2 linked regions of the Rubinisphaera margarita genome follow. The protein of the gene in region 1 binds, or shares a complex with, the protein of each later gene. Links are inferred from orthologs where the notes say so. Each region holds a gene or a part of one and is shown in the gene's direction. Other genes may lie near its edges. The genes, in order: L1A08_RS15500 and trxA.

Region 1 (9,190 bases):
GCATTGTTGAATTCAGCATACGTCACGTTTTTGGGGCGGTCAATTTTTTATCACGCGAATCACACCGCATAATCGGCATCCTCGGACCTCCTTGTCAGATCACGTCCGAAGAAGCGAAATATCCTTAAAGAACAGGGATATGCAGCTCATCGAATCTGGAGAATTCTGGCAAGGTCTCCGGAACTGTTCACATGGTTGTTCATGTCCTGGTAGGCGAGCTGTCCGGATCGGCTGGTTCTGGGGGATCGCGGGCGGGGCTGCGCTCGGCACGAGGCCGGCGCATCCAGGCCGACATTCCACTGACCGGTTTCTGCAAGTATTCCATCGAAGAGTGTCCCCTTCGGCCGGGCATCTTCGCTGGGAAGGATGTAACGATGACTGACACACAGCATCACACCGAACATCACCCGCGACCGGATATTTCGAAAGAGAGACGAATCATGGCAGCCACCACCACCAGTACGAATACGAGCATGGTCAAAGAAGTCGGCAAGCTGCGTTCTGCCAAGCAGACCCCGCAGGGCCGGTGTTGCAGCAGCTGTCGGAGTTGTCGTTCCTGTCGCAGCTGCCGAAGCTGTCGCTCATGCCGCAGCTGTGGCTGCCGCTAAAGCAAAATCAAAATTCGTCTGCAGGAGAAGCGTCAAATGCTCTAAGCGACGATATGCGGGGATTCCAACAAAAAGCGACCGGCCAGGCGATGTCTGTTCCGGTCGTTTTTCGTTTGGGAGGGGCTAAAGCTGCAACCGCTCCCAACTCAGAGCATCCCCTTCAGGCAGGTTCTGAAGGCCGAGTAAGCGGTACATCAGCCGCAACTGGGCTCGATGGTGCATGCCATGAGTGGCCAGATGCAGAATCGTTCCGCCATACGTTTTTGGCTGTGGCGGTTCATCGAGCGTGTCGAGATACGTGGAATCGAGCATTCCGTCGTCGACAATTCGACGAGAGAATGCGAACAACTCTCCGCTAGCCGTTTCATAACGTTGGAGCAGGTCCTCGATCGACGGTCCGCGAACGATGTGATCACGAACCGGACGTTGCTGCATCAGATCGAGCCAGCATTCCACGTTCCAGACGATATGTTCGAGCGTCGCCCGCACGGTGCGATGTCCGCAATCGAACTCTCGTTCGAGCTGGTCTCTGGAAAGTCCGCTTGCGATATCGAGGAACTGACGCGTTGTCGACGCGTCGTGTCCCAGCAAACGATCCAGCAGATCCATAATCCGACCTGTCTACGCCAGCTGACGCGTGGCCACGGTTCCTTCCGGCGAGTTGCGAACTTCGTAGCCGGCATCCTGGAGTTGATTGCGGATCTCGTCGGCTTTCGCATAGTCCTTGCTGGCGCGGGCGTCGTCGATGCCTTTGCAGAGGGCTTTCACGTCGAAACCGTCGTCTCCACCGCCTTCCTCTTCGAGGTCAGCGGCGTGTTCCATCGGAGCGACGTCCAGAATCCGGTTGATGGTTCTCAAGACCGCCAGCGATTCCTGCGGATTGTCATGCGAACCGGACATCCAGGGGAACAGCACGCCGAGTGCGCCGGAGATATTCAGGTTGTCTGAAAGGGCATTCAGGAAATCAGCGAGCACCGGATGGCTGTTATCGACTTCGGCTGCTTCCCCGCCGGTCTTCGCCTCCAGCATCTTGTTGAATTCGTTCAGCTTCCGGACAGCAGTTGCCGAGTCCTTGAGTCCCTTCTCGGTGAAGTTCATATTGCTGCCGTAGTGCGAGCGGAGCAACTCGTAACGCAGGACCGCTGGGTGAACTTCGCGGCCGGTGACCTTGCCGCCGAGAACGTCGCGAACGGTGTAGAAGTTGCCTTTACTTTTCGACATCTTCTCCCCCTCGACCATCAGGAAGCGGGCATGCATCCAGAAGCGGGCGAAGTAGTCTTTGCCGGAAGCTCCGCAGCTCTGGGCGATCTCGCATTCGTGGTGCGGGAAGATGAGGTCTTCGCCCCCGGTATGGATATCGATCACTTCGCGGCCGAGTAATTTGCGAGCCATGACCGAACATTCGATATGCCAGCCCGGATAACCGGTACCCCAGGGAGAATCCCATTTCATAATGTGACTCTGATCCGGCTTCCAGAGCAGGAAGTCGGCCGGGTGTCGTTTGGCCGCCTGATCGGTTTCCTGAACCCGTCCGCCCGAACCTTCGCGAAGTTGCTCCAGCGTGTTACCGCTGAGTGAACCATACTTCGGGAACGATTCGACGCTGTAATAGACGGCTCCGTCGGTGCCGACGTAGGCGTGACCGTTTTCGATCAGCTGGGAGATCATCTCCTGCATCTCGGTGATGTTGTTGGTCGCGTGCGGAATCCGCTGGGGATACTCGAAGGCAATCTTCAGGCCGAGCTTCCGGGCATCTTCCAGGAACGCTTTCGTGAAGAAGTCGGCGACCTGATAGGGGTCGTCCGGATTTTCGATGGCTCCGTCGGGGACCCGGCCGGACTTCTTGTCTTCTTTCAGACGCTTGGCCGCGGCTTCCATCTTGTCTTCGCCACCGCCATCGGCCACCTGATCGTCGGTCATATGGCCGACATCGGTAATGTTCATGACATGAATGACATCGTTGCCGATCACTTCGAGGAAGCGACGGATCAAATCCGCAAACAGGAACGAGCGGAAATTCCCGATATGGGCGAAGTCGTAAACGGTCGGACCGCAGGAATACATGCGAACCGTTCCCGGCTCGAGTGGCTGAAATTCCTCGGTCTGGTGATTGAGACTGTTGTAAAAACGGATCGCCATCGGACAGAGCTTCCCTACGCAACGCGGTGATCTACAGAATACAGGTACGATTCGTAATCTGATGGATTTTGGCGGGCTTGAAAAGAGCAGTTTTCAGCCGGTGACGAACGAAGAAATCCCCCGCCGACCGTGAAGGCCGTAGCAGTCCCAGGATTGGCACGGGCGTTCATTAAAGCAGTTTCACGACAAGACCAACTTTGTGGTGTGGCTAAGTGTAGCCGTGACTAAACGTCCTGTTTATGAATAACGATATCTGCAAGCCTTGAAATCTAAAGGCTCCTGCTTAGAATTCCACCCCCCTTTGCTTCCCCCAAGTTAACGGGCCAACCTTTATTGCTATTCTGGAGACTCAATGAATCTGTCGCTTCGTGATCGGCGTGGCTTTACGCTGATCGAACTTCTCGTTGTTATCGCTATCATCGCGATTCTGGTGGCGCTGCTCCTTCCGGCTGTTCAACAGGCCCGCGAAGCCGCTCGCCGCAGCAGCTGCAAGAACAATCTCAAGCAGATTGGCCTGGCTCTGCATAACTATCACGATACCCACAGCGCTTTCCCCCCGCTCATCGTTCAACCGGTGAACGCTCAGGGATCCGCCAACCATGCCACTGCATGTGCCGCAAGTTGCTGGCCCGGCTGGGGCTGGCAGGCCTTTATTCTGCCGTTCGTGGAACAGCCCGCTCTGTATGACGCCGCCGGCATCGGTGAAGGCAGCAAGCCCTTCGACCGACAGACGGAAGTCCGCACGGTGATCAACACCTATATGTGTCCTTCTGACGTCGGTTCGCCGCTGGATAATGGCTCGATGTGGAACCGCTTCACCAACGATGGCTGGGAAGCTGCCAAGTCGAACTACATGGCCGCCAACGATCACGATTTCACGAACCGTGACAATGGCGATACCAGCCCGTCGCACAATCCCTCCGGCATGTTCTGGAAGCACAGCAAGGTGCAGATGCGGGACATTACGGATGGAACCAGCAACACGATTATGGTCGGTGAACGTCGATACGAGCGTTCCGGCGTCAACGCTTCGGCTGGAGTCTGGGCCGGCACCATTGCCGCGACTCACGAAAACGATTTCGGTTACGACAACTGCGGCACTGGTCACGTGAATATCAACGGCCAGGTCACTGGCTGGGATTTCGTGAAGGGCTTCAGCAGTCAGCACCAGGGCGGAGCTCAGTTCGTTCTGGCTGATGGTTCGGTCCGCTTCATCTCGGAGAATATCGATCACAACCGGGATCAGACCGCGAACAGCACCTACGAGTTCCTGCTCAATCGGCAGGACGGCGAGGTGATCGGCGAGTTCTAAGTCGCCTGACAGTTCTCCGAAACAGGGTAGCGATTCGTCGCTGCCCTGTTTTTATTTTGAGACCGGCGAACGTGTCCGCGTCGTTTTGACCAAGGCGCCGCAGCGTCAGTTGCCGCGAGAAGCCGTTCGTACTATCGTCCGTAAAAATACGTGAACCCTCCGGCTGCATTGAGTTACAAGGACTGCCCTCATGGCTGATCAGAATATCCGCAAAGTCATCATCATCGGCTCCGGTCCGGCGGCCTGGTCGGCGGCAATTTACACCTCCCGCGCCAATCTCGAGCCGCTCGTCTTCGAGGGAGCCTTCACCGAAGACAACCGGGTCAAAGGGACACTTCCGCTCGGTCAGCTCGCTCTGACGACCGAAGTCGAGAACTTCGCAGGGTTTCCGGCTGGCGATCTGACCGGCTACTTTGAAACCGCCTTCGACGAACGCAAGGCCGAAGAACTCAAGTCGACCCACCACAAGAAGGGCGTCAGCGGTCCGGAACTGATGGAACTGATGCGGAAGCAGGCGACAAACTTCGGCACCGAAGTCATCACCGATGATGTTGTTTCCTGCGATCTGTCGCAGCGGCCTTTCACCTTGAAAACACTGCAGGGCAAGGAATTCCAGGCGCACACGATCATCATCGCCACCGGAGCCCGCGCGAATTATCTCGGTCTGGAGTCGGAAGACCGCTTCAAAAACCTGGGGGTTTCCGCCTGTGCTGTCTGTGACGGTGCCCTCCCGCGGTTCCGAAACAAGCCACTTGTCGTCGTCGGCGGCGGTGATTCGGCCATGGAGGAAGCGACCTTTCTCACGAAGTTCGCCTCAACGGTTTACATCGTGCACCGCCGTGATGAGTTCCGAGCCAGCAAGATCATGGTCGAACGGGCTCTGTCGAACGAGAAGATCAACGTCAAATGGAACACGGTGATCGATGAAGTTCTCGGCGATGAGAAGCAGGGCGTGACCGGGGTGCGGATTCGCAGCACGGTCGATGAGAGCCAGACCGAAGAGCTCGATGTGACCGGCTACTTCGCCGCGATCGGCCATACGCCGAACACCGATTTCCTCGACGGTCAGGTCGAAACGCATCCTAACAAATACATCAAATGGACCGTGCCGTTCCGCACGAACACCAGCGTTGAAGGCGTTTTCGCCGCCGGAGACGTGGCCGATGACTACTACAAACAGGCCATCAGCGCCGCCGGCAGCGGCTGTATGGCGGCTCTCGACGCCGAACGCTGGCTCGCCGCCCAGGGCCATCATTGATCCAGATCTGACCATCGACGGGTGCCATGCCCACGCTCGCGTGGGCATGTTGGTATCGGACGCTGAGATACAACTGCCTGCCTAAACAAACATGGGCATCGCCCCCCCAGGCTTGTGGTCCGAATCTCGGCCCACCGGCAGGGTGGCATAGACCTTCCTGTCTGTGCACAATGGGCAAACGTGACATCAAGAACCTGTGAATCCTCTCGACAGGAAGTGAATTCCTCATGCTGACCGAAGAAGGCTGCAAGAAACGCCGTTCGCTGCTCTGGTCCCAAGTTCCCGATCATCTGGAATGGCTGCTCATTGCCGATCCCCGGCACGTGCAGTATCTGTCGAACTTCATGGTTCAGCCGCTTAGTTTCTCACTGGGCGAGCGATGCCTTCTTTTGCTCGAACGCGACGGCGAGAAGGCGACTCTGCTGGGCGATAACTTCTCAATTCGATCGGCTTCCGCTCAGGCGTTTGTCGACGAAGAAGTCGTCGAAGGCTGGTACGATCACAAGCATTCGGTCATCAATCGAGACCACGCCCTGTTTAACGCGGTGAAAACCGTGGCTGAGCGACTGCTGGGCAAACCCGGTTCGGTCGAAGCGGAATGGCTGCCCGTGGGGGCATGGGAAATTCTGGCCGCCGGTCACGAATCGCATTCGGTCTCGAAAGAAGACGGCGGCAAGCACAAAACCACGTCGCTCGATCTCGGAACGACCATCCGCTCTCTGCGTCGCAGTAAGCACGCCGACGAAATCGAACTGATGAAGGTCTGCATGAAAGCCGGCGCCGCCGGTCAGAAGCGGGCTCGCGAGGTCATCGGCGAAGGTGTCACCGAGTTCGAGATGTATCGCCAGGTTCAGGAGGCCGCTTTGGCTGCTGCTGGTCGACCGGGACTCGTTTACGGCGACTTCCGCGCCTGCACCACGAAGAATCCGAAACAGGGCGGACTGCCGACTGATTACAAACTGCAGTCCGGTGACCTGTTCGTGCTCGACTACTCGGTTGTCCTCTGTGGCTATCGCAGCGACTTCACCAACACGCTGGCGGTGACGATTCCGACTGACGAGCAAAGCAAGTTCTTCGAGCTCTGCTCGGCCGGGATGAAGGCCGGGGAAGAAATGCTCAAAGCCGGTGTGAAGTGCGCCGACGTTTACAAAGCCGTCAAGCAGCCGTATCTCGATGCCGGCAAGGGCGACATCTTCACTCATCACGCCGGTCACGGCCTCGGGCTCGGGCATCCTGAAGCCCCGATCCTCGTTCCGGAAAGCACCGACACGCTGCAGGCTGGCGACGTTGTCACGCTGGAACCGGGGGCGTACGAAGAAGGTGTCGGCGGTATGCGGATCGAACACAACTATCTGATCACCGAAACCGGTTACGAACGGTTGAGTGATCATGAAATCTCCCTGACCTGATCCTTTCCGTGGCCGAACCCTTTTCCGAATTTGTCCAACGTCAGCTGGCGACAATCCAAACCGAAGGATTGCTGCGGAAACGTCGGCTGGTCGAACCACTTGGTGAAGGGCGCTGCCGACTGAATGGTCGCGAACTCTGGGACTTTTCCAGCAACGACTATCACGGCCTGGCCAACCATCGCGAAGTGATTGCCGCGGCGTGTGAGTCGACTCGCACGCACGGTCTTGGAGCCCGTGCCAGCGTGTTGATTTCCGGATGGACGCCGGCTCATCAGGCCCTTCGCGATCAACTGGCCACCTTCGAAGCGGTCGAAGATGTCCTGCTCTGTTCGTCGGGTTACGCGGCCTGTCAGGGAGCGATTGCCGCTCTGGTCAAACCGGGCGATCTCGTCTTCTGCGATCGGCTCAACCACGCCTGTTTGATCGATGGCTGCCGGCTCTCGGGGGGATCGCTGCGGGTGTTTCGGCACTCGGAACTCGATGCCCTCGAACGGCAGCTGCAGAAGTTTCAGTCACACCAGGGACGACGCTGGATCGTTACCGAGACGGTCTTCGGTATGGACGGCGTTCTGGCTCCGCTGGCTCGGCTCGTTGAACTGGCGGAGCAGTACGACGCCACAATCATCTGCGACGAAGCCCACGCGACCGGCGTGTATGGCTCGACCGGACAGGGAGCGGTGACGGAGCTTCGGGAGTCGGGCCATTGCGACGCCGATCTGATCAACCGTCGAATCGCTGTGCGAGTCGGCACACTCAGCAAGTCGCTCGGGTCCCAGGGAGGATTCGTCGCCGGTTCCGCCGCCCTCATTCAGCTGCTGTGGAATACCGCCCGGCCGCTGATGTTCTCGACCGGATTGTCCGTTGCCGCCTGTGGAGGCGCTGCGGCGGCCATTCGAATCCTTCAGGACGATCCCGACCGCTGCAGTCGCCTGCGTAAAAGCTCAGTCGAGTTCAGACAGACTCTCAGAGATGCCGGCCTCACGCTTCTGGGCGATTCCGATTCTCCTATTGTTTCGGTTGTTCTGGAAGATCCTGACCGCACAATGAACTGGGCCAGCGAACTGGAAGTCGCCGGATTTCTTGTTGGAGCGATTCGCCCTCCAACTGTCCCTCACAACACCGCCCGACTGCGCATCTCACTCAGCTCGGTTCACTCGCCGGATGTGCTGAATGAACTGACGCAGGTCCTGTTGAAACTTCACGAAACATCGCACGTATGACTGACAACCAAACGTCTCTCACCGATCAGGATGTCCATCCTGCAATCAGCAAAGCCGGACTGGCCGACGAATATCCGTTCGCCTCGCGGTTTCTGCAAACGGAATTCGGGAACATCCACTACATCGACGAAGGGCAGGGACCGGTTCTGCTGTTCGTGCATGGCAACCCGACGTGGAGTTTCGCCTGGCGGAATCTGATCAAGCAGCTGTCGCCGGAATATCGCTGCGTCGCGATTGATCATCTCGGCTGTGGACTGTCGGACAAGCCGCAGCTTCGAGCCTATCACCTCAGTCAGCACGTCGATCGTCTGCAGAAGCTCATTGAATCGCTGCAGTTACGGAACATCACGTTGATCGCTCATGACTGGGGAGGAGCGATTGGCTGCGGGGCTGCTGGTCGGACGCCGGATCAGTTCTCGCGACTCGTGCTCATGAATACGGCGGCCTTCCGATCCAAACGGATTCCGCTTCGCATCGCTGTCTGTCGCACGCCGCTGCTTGGTACGGTTGGCGTTCGCGGGCTGAATCTCTTTGCGGGAGCCGCCGTCCGAATGGCGGTTAACGAAGCATCACCATTGCCGGAGCGGATCAAGAAGGGCTACCTGCTGCCGTACGAATCGTGGAACGATCGGATTGCCGTCGACAAATTCGTGAAGGACATCCCACTCCGTCCGACGCATCCGAGTTACCGGGCTCTTGTCGAGATCGAAGAGAATCTAGAGCGTCTCAAGGGGAAGCCGATGCTGCTGCCCTGGGGCATGAAGGACTGGTGCTTCACGCCCCATTTTCTCCGGGAGTTCCAGACACGCTTCCCATCCGCGCAGGCGGTTGAATTTCCGACAGCTGGACACTATCTGTTCGAAGAGCGTCCCGACGATCTCACTGCGGCGATTCGGCAGTTTCTCGATCAGAACTCATAAGTTGGTGGCTCGGGGATCGGCTGGCGGATGAGGTGGGCGTTCTTCAGAACGACGACCACAATGAATCCAGCTGCGAAACCGCCGATATGGGCCCACCAGGCGACGCCACTGGCTTCGGTTCCTCCCGGAGCAAACGAGCCCTGCAGCAACTGGAACAGAATCCAGATCCCCAGAAATACCTGCGCGGGCAGCCGTACGGTGAAGAAGATGATAAAAAGGGGCACCAGGGCCACCACTTTCGAGTGCGGATAGAGCACAAAATAGCCTCCCATCACTCCCGCAATGGCCCCGCTGGCTCCAATGGTCGGCATGGTGGACCCCGGC
Region 2 (9,298 bases), on another replicon or contig:
CATGCCAATCGGTGCCGGCAGCGGACTCTGCGGATCGCGTTCGGCTTCGAGGTTCCAGGCGGCCAGCTGCTGGCGAAGAGGATCGTCCTGAGCAGGGGCGGCCTGTTCCCGCTGTTGATCGAGCCCCGGCAGATAGGGTCGCGTGCGGAACTCGGCGATCTGTTCGTTGATCATCCCTTCCCGCTGCAACTCGGGGGGCGCAGCCTGATCCTCAGTCGGCTTGCGGAAGCAGAACGCTCCGGCAAAACCGACGATCATGATGATCATCGTGAGGCCGACTTTCTGTTCGCGAGGCATAACAGGGACAACATTCAGAACTGCGAAACAACGGAACGATTCTCTTCTTCAATCGGCTGTCCGCGCACACGTCATCAATGCGACCGGACCTCCGAAACCTGCCCGCCGAAGATCGGTGCGAACGAACGGAATGAACGCGTTCTGCGGCTCGCTCTGCAGACATCCTGACGATCGTGCCGGTTGTTCAAGTCCCAGCGACAACTCCTCACCTCCTGTTGGATTGTGATTGACACCCGTGCGCTGAATCAGCATGATCGATAGATCCCCCCGTCTGAGGAAGGAAACCATGTCCCATCGCGTTTCGGACCGTTTTGGTCTCTCGTTTCTGCTTTTCAGTTGCGGCGTATTTTGCCTGTCGCTGACAGCATCAACCGCCCACGCCTGTCGCTGGGATCACGATACACTGGCCGAAGAGCGGGCCCGCATGCCGGGCGTGCATGAAGCGGTGATCGGGTTCATGCCGGTTCACTCCCGGGCTTATGACGAATGGCGAATCGCCGATCGCCTGCAACGACTCGAAAAGCTCCCGCCCGAAACGGAACTGCGTCTTCCGCTCTACGACGATCTCTCCGTGAGTTACGACAGACTCGGGCAGCAGACGGAAGCAATCGCAGTTCTCGAAGACTCGTTGAACATCGACTCGGACCGCTACGAGACGTTGTCGAACATGGGCACCGTTCTCGTCCACGCCGGTCGACTCGACGAGGGTCTCGACTATCTGCGAAGAGCGATCACCATCAATCCCGATGCCCATTTCGGCCGAGAGCGGTATCAGATTCTCATCATCGAATGGGCACGCCCGACGATGACAGAAGACGGGTGGATGCCGCCGGAGCAGGAATTCAATGACTACCTTTCCGACATCGAAGACGGAAAGGTTGAAGTGAAAAGCGTTGATGCGGATTGCGTCTCAGATGAGGAGGCCATCAAAGCAATTCTGGGAATGCTTCGCTTCGGTCAGTCCGACTCTCCCATCCTATTGACGGCATTCGGTTCAATACTCCATGCCACGATGTGCGAGAATCTTCTTGAATATGGACAACAGCGACTCGCAGCTCGTGCGTACTTGAGGGCCGCAGAACACGCAGAATCGCTCAACTGGACTGACTTGGCAACTCATGACAGGAACCGGGCGGAGGGGGCGCTCGCCTGGCAAGAAAAGATCACCTGGGAGCAACTGCAGATCAATTATGCTGCGGAACGGGAACAAGCCGTTGCCCTGCAGAAGGCTGTGGAAGCCGACGAACTCGCATGGATTGAGGCCGGCAAGCCCGTTGACGACCTCTACCATAAGAAATGGCTGACAGATTCGTTACCGATCGCTTTTGTTCCCCACGCCGTCGAAACATCCGCAAAAATGCCTTCGCCAGAGGGTATGCAGCGGCTCGCATTCATAATCAACTCGCTCTTGATCGGCATTCCAGTTCTCTTTGTAGCCCTGATCGTCTGGCTCATCATACGAGGTCAACGGGAAACAAAACGCCGCAAGAATCGCAAACAGTCGGCCGCACCATTGCCCGCCGATTGATCTTTCTCAACGCCCGGTCCGCACTCATTCGCCAGGAGAGCATTGCCTATGAACCGGCTCAGAATTCCTTGTGACATCTGCTGTCTGACCGCGATCCTGCCGCTATTCATCGTTATTGCGATCGCGCCATCAGCTCACGCGTGTTTGTGGGATAACGACACGCTAGCTCAGGAGCGGGCGCGGATGCCGGGGGTGCATGAGGCGGTGATTGGTTTCTTTCCGGTGCATTCGCCCGCTTACGACGAGTGGCGGATCGGCGATCGCCTGCGGCGGCTGGACGAGTTGTCGGACGATGATCCCGCCCGATTGCCGCTTTACGATGACCTCGCCGTCAGTTACGACCGCCTGGAGCGTTCGCGCGAAGCGATCGAGATTATGGAACGGGCCCTCGCCATGGATCCCGATCGCTATGAAACGCTCGCCAACCTCGGCACGGTCCTTGTCCACGCCGGTCGCCTCGATGAAGGTCTCGTTCCTCTTCGACGAGCCCTGGAGATCAATCCTGACGCTCACTTCGGCCGCGAGCGGTATCAGATCCTCGTGATTGACTGGGCTCGACATTCGATGACGGAAGACGGCTGGATGCCGCCCGAGGAGTCGTTTGAGCTTTATCTCTCGTCGGTTAAGAACGGACAGACTGTCGTTGAGGGGGCCGATGCCGAATCGATTTCGTATGACGACGCTCGCGAAGCGATTGTCGGAATGCTCCGGTTCGGACGAGCCGACTCGCCAATTCTCCTTGCCGCACTGGGCTCGCTTCTGGAACGTGCCGTTGATGGGAAACCGACTCAGCAGCGACTGGCCGCTTACGCTTATCTCACGGCTGCCGAGGGGGCACGCGAAACCGGCTGGACCTACGCGGCCAAATACTACACGGAGCAGGCCAGGGACGCGATCCGCATGCAGGAGAACGTGCCGTGGGAGAAGCTCGAGGAAAACTATCGAACGGAACGCCCGCAGGCGCTGGAGTTGAGAGCGCTCGTCGCAGCCGACGAAGCCCAATGGATCGCTGCCGGGGAACCGGTCGACGAACGGTTCCAGGAAAAATGGCTGGTGGACGATCTCCCGGTTGCGCTGCAAACGGTTGACCACCGGGCATTCACCTGGGCTGAACTTGGACAGCTGCTTTTTCGGATCGTGACTGGGATCGCACTGCTTATCCTCGTGCTGTATCTGTTGTTGCACTATTCGCAGCGGAACCTGGACAACGAGAAGGTGAAGGGCGAATGGAAGCAGGCGATGGACGAACAAACGACCGATCGGCACCCGTAAGACAGGTTCGTCCTTGAATGCCCCATCGACGGGTGGCAGCGGTGGGCGAAGTGCGATTTGAGGTCTCGCGTCACAGAGCCCTGGATCGGCAGAGAAAGACTCCGTGTTTTTCACGGGCCTCAAACGGTGGCTTCGCCGCCCTGATCACCGAGCGATCAGAGCCATCCCGGGATTCTCGAATGACACACGTCAACTGAAGTGGATCCCGCGGTAGCCGGTAGCCTGATCATTTTCTGCACGTCGATACTTGTGATTCGTTCCCGTCAATTTCAGTCGGTGGCACAGACATTCCTGTCTGTGGACGAAAAACATGGCTGCGGAGTCGAGTCGTTGAGAACTCTCAATGAGTGGATCGACCGCGAACGAGATGAGCAATCGATTACGCACAGACAGGAATATCTGTGCCACCCCTTCGTAGGAGAATGCACCTGCCGTGTGCCAGGACTGACAGCCTTCCCATCGTACTTCAGATGACTGCACCACCTCTCAATTAGACGTCAAATCCCCCTTCTCCGACGGCTGCGCCGCCCCGAAAGAATCTTTCGGGGCCACCCCTTCGGCAGTTCAGGCCGGCTCTATTGCTCGATCAGATCACAATGGAACGCCCGGCAGGCGGGAGCGTGCCCTACAGCGGTTCCACGATCTCGACGCGGTGGTTTTCGACGCGGAGGCGGCCCTGGGCGAACAGTTCGATCGCTTCCGGGTAGGCTTCGCATTCTTCTCGGAAGACCTTGGCGGCGATCTCGGTCGGTGTGTCGTTGTAGGCGATCGATGTCACTCGTTGAACGATGATTGGGCCGTGGTCGTATTCGTTGTCGGCGAAGTGGACCGTGCAGCCGGCGATTTTCACGCCCCGCTGCCAGGCCGCTTCGTGCACGTGCGAGCCGTGGAAGCCCTTGCCGCAGAAGGCGGGAATCAACGAGGGATGAATATTCATCACACGATTGAGATAGTCGTCCGGAATGCGGAGCAGGCTGAGGAAGCCGCCGAGGATGACGAGATCGACCTGATGCTCGCGGCACAGGCCGAAGATCCGTTCGCTGAAGCTGGCGGTATCGGGAAACTCTTTCCGGGCGCAGACTTCGAGCGGCAGGCCGTGCTTCTCGGCTTTGCCGACGCCGCCACAGTCGGGACGCGAGGCGATCACCAGTGAGACATCTGCGGCGAGGGAACCGTTTCCGATCCGCGTCATGAAGTTGTCGAGCGTGGTGCCGCCGCCGGAGATGAGGACGGCCAGTCGAACCGGCCGTCCGAGCGGCTGCGAAGGGGGGTAAGTCTCGGTCATGAAACAGTCTTGCAGAGCAGTCAGAGGAGAGAGGGTGCGGAATGGATCAGCGTTTGGCGGAGCCTTTGGTGTCTGAGCCGAACGACTCCGGCGGCGTGGCGTTCAACTCTTCAAAAGGAGTCCGCTTCGATTCGCGGTCCAGCAACCATTGCTGATGCAGCGTGAGAGCGATGAACAAACTGAAGATCGCCAGGCCAACGCCAATCAGCAGGATGGTGATCCAGGAGTAGTCGGGCTTTGCCGCAGCGGGAGAGGTCCAGTCGATGCGATTGGCCATCAGCACCGGAGCGAACCGGCCGGTATCGCGGGCTTCATACGTATACATGCGATAGATATAACCGGTGACCGTGACATGATCGACCGCTTGTTCGCCGACCGGGAACCCTTCAGGCAGCTCGGTCGAGAGCACCACGGTGGGATTGGCCTGTGAATCGTCGGTGAAGAGCCAGGTTTCACAGAGTTGATCAATCGCGAAATCGTTCTTGCCGGCGTCACTGACGACCGCCCGCTGGATGTGGCCTGTCATGATAACCGGCCGCCCCTGGTAAGCCTGGGGGTCGAGATACATGTCGACATAAACGGGGAACTTCTCGACCGGCAGGTGCTTGTACTTCGACTGCTCCCACCGCTGCTTCAGGAATTCCTGAGCCGCCTCGCGGAGGGCCTGGGGATCGGCAGTGCGGGCATAAGCGAGGACGCGGTAGTAGAGTTCGTTTTCTTCGGGAAGGAATCCGGCCCGGCTCGTTTTGATGGGAACATCGCGAAGCCAGGGGCTGATGTCGTTGACAGAAACGCCGGACTGTGGAATTCCCGCAGGCGGCTCATCTTGCCCAGCCGGTGTCTCGAATGGGGAAGCCGACGGAGGTGGCGAGTCGAACGGAGATTGCGCGAACAGGGCGACTCCGGGAAGTGTCGACAGGCACAAACCGAGAATCACGGCCAGACACGGGGGGACGAGCGGGAGTGCTGCATGTCGTGCAGAATCTGCAATTCGCCTTCGCTGCCTGATTTCTCGCATGAAATGGGATCCTGTCGGGGTGAAAGCCCGGTCAGTCGGAGCGTCCGGGAGAACGTTGACACCTGACTGGTCAGACCTATAATACGGCATTGATCATCGGCCGTGACGTCTTTTTTCAGAGCGATCGGTCTGAATAAGCAAGTCCGTAAATCCGGTTCTGACAGGACCGAGAGAGACACAAATTTAATAAAGGATTGGACCAGAGTTATGGCCGGCAATGTGATCGAGTTTACCGACGACAATTTCCAAACGGAAGTATTGCAGGGCGATCAGACCGTTCTCGTCGATTTCTGGGCCCCGTGGTGCGGCCCCTGCAAAATGCTGACCCCGACCATCGAAGAGCTGGCCGATCAGTACAAGGGCAAGGCCCGGATCGGCAAGTTGAACACGGATGACAACCCGAACATCGCTTCCGAGCACGGCATCAGCGCCATCCCGACCCTGATGATCTTCAAGGAAGGCGAACTGGTCGAACGACTGACCGGCGTGGTGCCCAAAGAGCAACTTGCAGCAACTCTGGAAAAGCATCTATAATCGGCTCGCGGCGAACGTCGCCGATACGACCGATATGAGCAGCGTCTGACGCTGTGAAGTGATACACGCAGGGAAGGGAGTCCCACGTGAGCCACGAGTCTGAATCAAACGCGCGCCGATCCCTCCCGGGGTCGGCGTCGTCTGTTCCCGGCCAGGAATCCAGCGAATCGACCGCCTCTGCCGCTGCGCGGTCGTCGGAGCATTCCTCCATTCGTCCCGCCGCCAGCCCTGCGCTGCCCGCCGGAGGCCGCCCCGCTGATCCGCTTCTCGCCGATGCGGGCCGCATTTTCGACCAGCTGCGTCTGCGCCTGGCCGAGCTGGAGCACCAGGAATCACAACTCAACGAAAAGTCGGACGAACTGACCGAGCGTCAGACGAGATTTTCCAAATGGGTTGAGCAAACCAAACTCGACCTCGCTCAGCGGGAAACCGAAGTCACCGAGCGGGAAGAAGCGGTCTCGGATCGTGAGCAGAACGTGTCGGCGGAAAGTCGGCTCGTCGAGCAGGACCGCGAATCGGTCGACAACGAACGAGCCGCTCTGGATCGCGAAAAACGCAGCTACGAAGAGCACGTCCGCGAAACCGAAGCGGAGCTGGAGCATCTTCGCACTTCGCGGCTCGAAGAGATCTCCCGCGTTCAGAACGAAGCCGATCAACTGCTCGCCACGAAGCGGGAAGAGTTCGAAGAGTTCTGCCGCGTTCAGCTCGAAGAAATCAGCCAGCAGCAGAACCAGGCGACCCGTCGGCTACGTCTGCAGGAAGATCACCTCGAACGACTGCGGAATCAGTTCGAGCAGCGGAGGCATCAGGCACAGCTCGAAGCTCAACAGACTCAGCAGTCGCTACAGACTTTCTCCGAACAGAACCGCCGGTTGCGGCAGCAGCTCGGTCGTGCCCGGCAGTTGCTGGACGAACGGGCCGACAGCCTGTTCCGCGAAGAGCGAGCCGTTCGCGAACAACTGGACGAAGAGTCGGCCGCCCTCGAAGCGCAGAGGAACGAACTGGAACGAGAAGGAGCCGAGTGGCTGGTGTATCGCAGTCAGTTGGAACAGCGACTCGACGAACAGCAGTCTCTGGTCAACCGGCAACAGGAGTTCGTGCTTCATCAGCAGGAACGTCTGCAGAAGGTCCGACTCGAAATCGAAGACACGCACCGCGACACGCTTTTACTGCGACTTCAGACCGAAGCCCTTCGCAGCGAGATCGCCGCCGAGCAGGACGATGCCTTCGATGAAGCGCGGCTCGAGTCCATCCGTGAACAGTTGAGTGAAGAGTTCGACTCGGCTCGACAGACGCTGGAAGCCGCCTCGGAAGCTCTGCAAAACGATTTCACCGAGCTCCGCAGCCGTTATCAGGAAACGCGTTCCCTTGAGGCGTCGACACGAAAGTGGATCCACGAGAGCCTCATCAAGTGGGAACACCATCGCACGCTGGCCGATCAGGAACGGACCCGTGTCCAGTCGGCTCGCCGCGAATGGGAAGCCGCCCAGAGGAAACGCAGCAGCGAACGCCGCGAAACCGAACGCGTCATCCGCGACCTGCTGGAACAGATCGAAGACCTGCAGCAGTCCACTCCCGCGCCGGAAGCCTTCGAAGACGATCGCAACCTGGCCGCGTAACGCTCGCTCGCGGGTTTGGTTCTCAACCTGAAGTGTGAAGGAAAGTGGTCTGTCGCGAGTCTCTCGTTCACGCTTCGAGTTGGGGCTCGGTTGCCTTCGTTTCGCACTTACGGCTGGAGGCCGAGGTCGGTGAGGGAATCCATAATGCCCTTGAGTTTCTTCAGGGCGCGGATATAGCGGATGCTGGCTGCTTTGACGGAGATGTCGAGGGTCTGGGCCACTTCGTTGTTCGAAAGATCCTCGAAGTGTCGCAACGCAAGCACTTCGCGATCGGTCGCTTCCATCTGCTCGAGGGCCTGCATCAGCCGGGCGTTCATCTCGTCCCGCTTCAGAGACATGCTCGGCGAACTGACCTGCGAGATCAGATGCCCGGCGATACATCCGGAAGTTCCGGGATCGGTCCGGTCAGCGCGCACCTCGCGTTGAATATCGCGGCCCGCGGCCTGAACGTGCTTGCGATGCAAATCAATCAGGGTCTGCTGCACCACGAGGCGCAGCCAGACGAAGACGGACTGAGCCGAGGTCGTATCGCAGTGTTCGATCCGCTGAGCCGCGGCGAGATAGGCGTCCTGCAGCACATCGTCGATATCGAGCCGCGTCGACAGTTGCGGCGAAAGGCGGAACGAAACGATCCGTTCCAGTCGCGGACGGTACTCCGCGAAGCACTGAGACAGCGCCGCTTCACTCCCATTCCGAAGGTCGGGCAGCCAATGGGGTTCCTGGTCTTCGGTCATCGAGCGTCTCCGGAGTCTGCTCCGGGAGGAGATGTGTACCGCGCGGCCATCGGCATGCGACGCCCGCTGCCAAAGGCGCGGCGAGTCAGCTTGATTCCCGGGGGCATCTGGCGACGCTTGAACTCATTCTGATCGAGCTTGCGGAGCACCCATTTCACCACGTCTTCGGGGTAATGCCGAGACACATCGTGCAGCGACAATTCCTTCTCGACAAGCAGTTCAAGAATGCCATCGAGAATGTCGTAGGGAGGCAAAGAGTCCTGATCGAACTGATTGGGTGCGAGTTCCGCACTCGGGGCCTTGGTGATGATGTGATCGGGAATCAATTCCCGACCGGCTCGTTCGTTGGCGAATCGGGCCAGTGCATAGACATCGCGTTTGAGCACATCGCTCAACACAGCGAACCCGCCCGCCATGTCTCCATACAGGGTGCAGTAGCCGACCGCGAGTTCGCTCTTGTTTCCAGTCGCCAGCGGCAGCCAGCCACGAGCATTGCTGCGGATCATGACCATGGCGCCGCGGATACGGGCCTGAAGGTTTTGATCGGGCAGTCCGCCCGGGTCTTTCGCCAGATCGTCCTGCACGCAGACCGTTCTTTCGTAGGCTTTGTGAACCTCATCGATCGGCACCTTGATCGCTTCGATTCCAAGGTTGCGAGCCAGTGCTTCCGAGTCATCGACGCTGTGTCCGCTGCTGTAGCGAGACGGCATCATCAGCGTATGCACGTGCTGCGGTCCGAACGCTTCGGCGGCCAGCAAACTGGCAACAGCGGAATCAATTCCGCCGGACAGCCCGAGCACACATTCCTTGAACCCGGACTTCCGAGCGTAGTCCTGCAGCCCGAGGACCAGAGCATGAAACAACTGCTCGGTTCGAGGAAGAGTCGTATCGCCGAGCGACTCCGTCAGCGATTCGAGGTCGACGGTCTCGACAAGCTCCACGAACGATTTTGACTGATGAACGACCTCTGCACTCGCGTTGAGCACAAAGCTGCCGCCGTCGAAGACCAGA

The links.
Region 2: the proteins of L1A08_RS15500 (region 1) and trxA are in contact, whole or in part, in a crystal structure (PDB 1F6M), measured with the Escherichia coli proteins. The link is inferred for Rubinisphaera margarita from one-to-one orthologs.

What each region holds. Positions count from the first base shown.
Region 1 is NZ_JAKFGB010000014.1:650,444-659,633, forward strand. Bases 3,512-6,283 are described here. They hold L1A08_RS15500 (NAD(P)/FAD-dependent oxidoreductase), read left to right. Parts: upstream 3,512-4,249; coding sequence 4,250-5,317; downstream 5,318-6,283. Other genes in these bases: L1A08_RS15495 (DUF1559 domain-containing protein), read left to right, coding at 3,512-4,059; L1A08_RS15505 (M24 family metallopeptidase), read left to right, coding at 5,545-6,283. Outside these bases: L1A08_RS15485 (DinB family protein), read right to left, coding at 732-1,217; cysS (cysteine--tRNA ligase), read right to left, coding at 1,230-2,747; more of L1A08_RS15495, read left to right, coding at 3,100-3,511; more of L1A08_RS15505, read left to right, coding at 6,284-6,726; L1A08_RS15510 (aminotransferase class I/II-fold pyridoxal phosphate-dependent enzyme), read left to right, coding at 6,735-7,946; L1A08_RS15515 (alpha/beta fold hydrolase), read left to right, coding at 7,943-8,866; L1A08_RS15520 (rhomboid family intramembrane serine protease), read right to left, coding at 8,854-9,190.
Region 2 is NZ_JAKFGB010000015.1:222,286-231,583, reverse strand. The notes cover bases 4,391-7,270. They hold trxA (thioredoxin), read left to right. Parts: upstream 4,391-5,607; coding sequence 5,608-5,934; downstream 5,935-7,270. Other genes in these bases: L1A08_RS17220 (hypothetical protein), read left to right, coding at 6,021-7,270; L1A08_RS17230 (hypothetical protein), read right to left, coding at 4,429-5,400. Also shown: L1A08_RS17250 (LysM peptidoglycan-binding domain-containing protein), read right to left, coding at 1-297; L1A08_RS17245 (tetratricopeptide repeat protein), read left to right, coding at 584-1,825; L1A08_RS17240 (tetratricopeptide repeat protein), read left to right, coding at 1,874-3,097; purN (phosphoribosylglycinamide formyltransferase), read right to left, coding at 3,723-4,382; more of L1A08_RS17220, read left to right, coding at 7,271-7,553; L1A08_RS17215 (sigma-70 family RNA polymerase sigma factor), read right to left, coding at 7,661-8,287; L1A08_RS17210 (NAD+ synthase), read right to left, coding at 8,284-9,298. UniProt on the Escherichia coli protein: Participates in various redox reactions through the reversible oxidation of its active center dithiol to a disulfide and catalyzes dithiol-disulfide exchange reactions.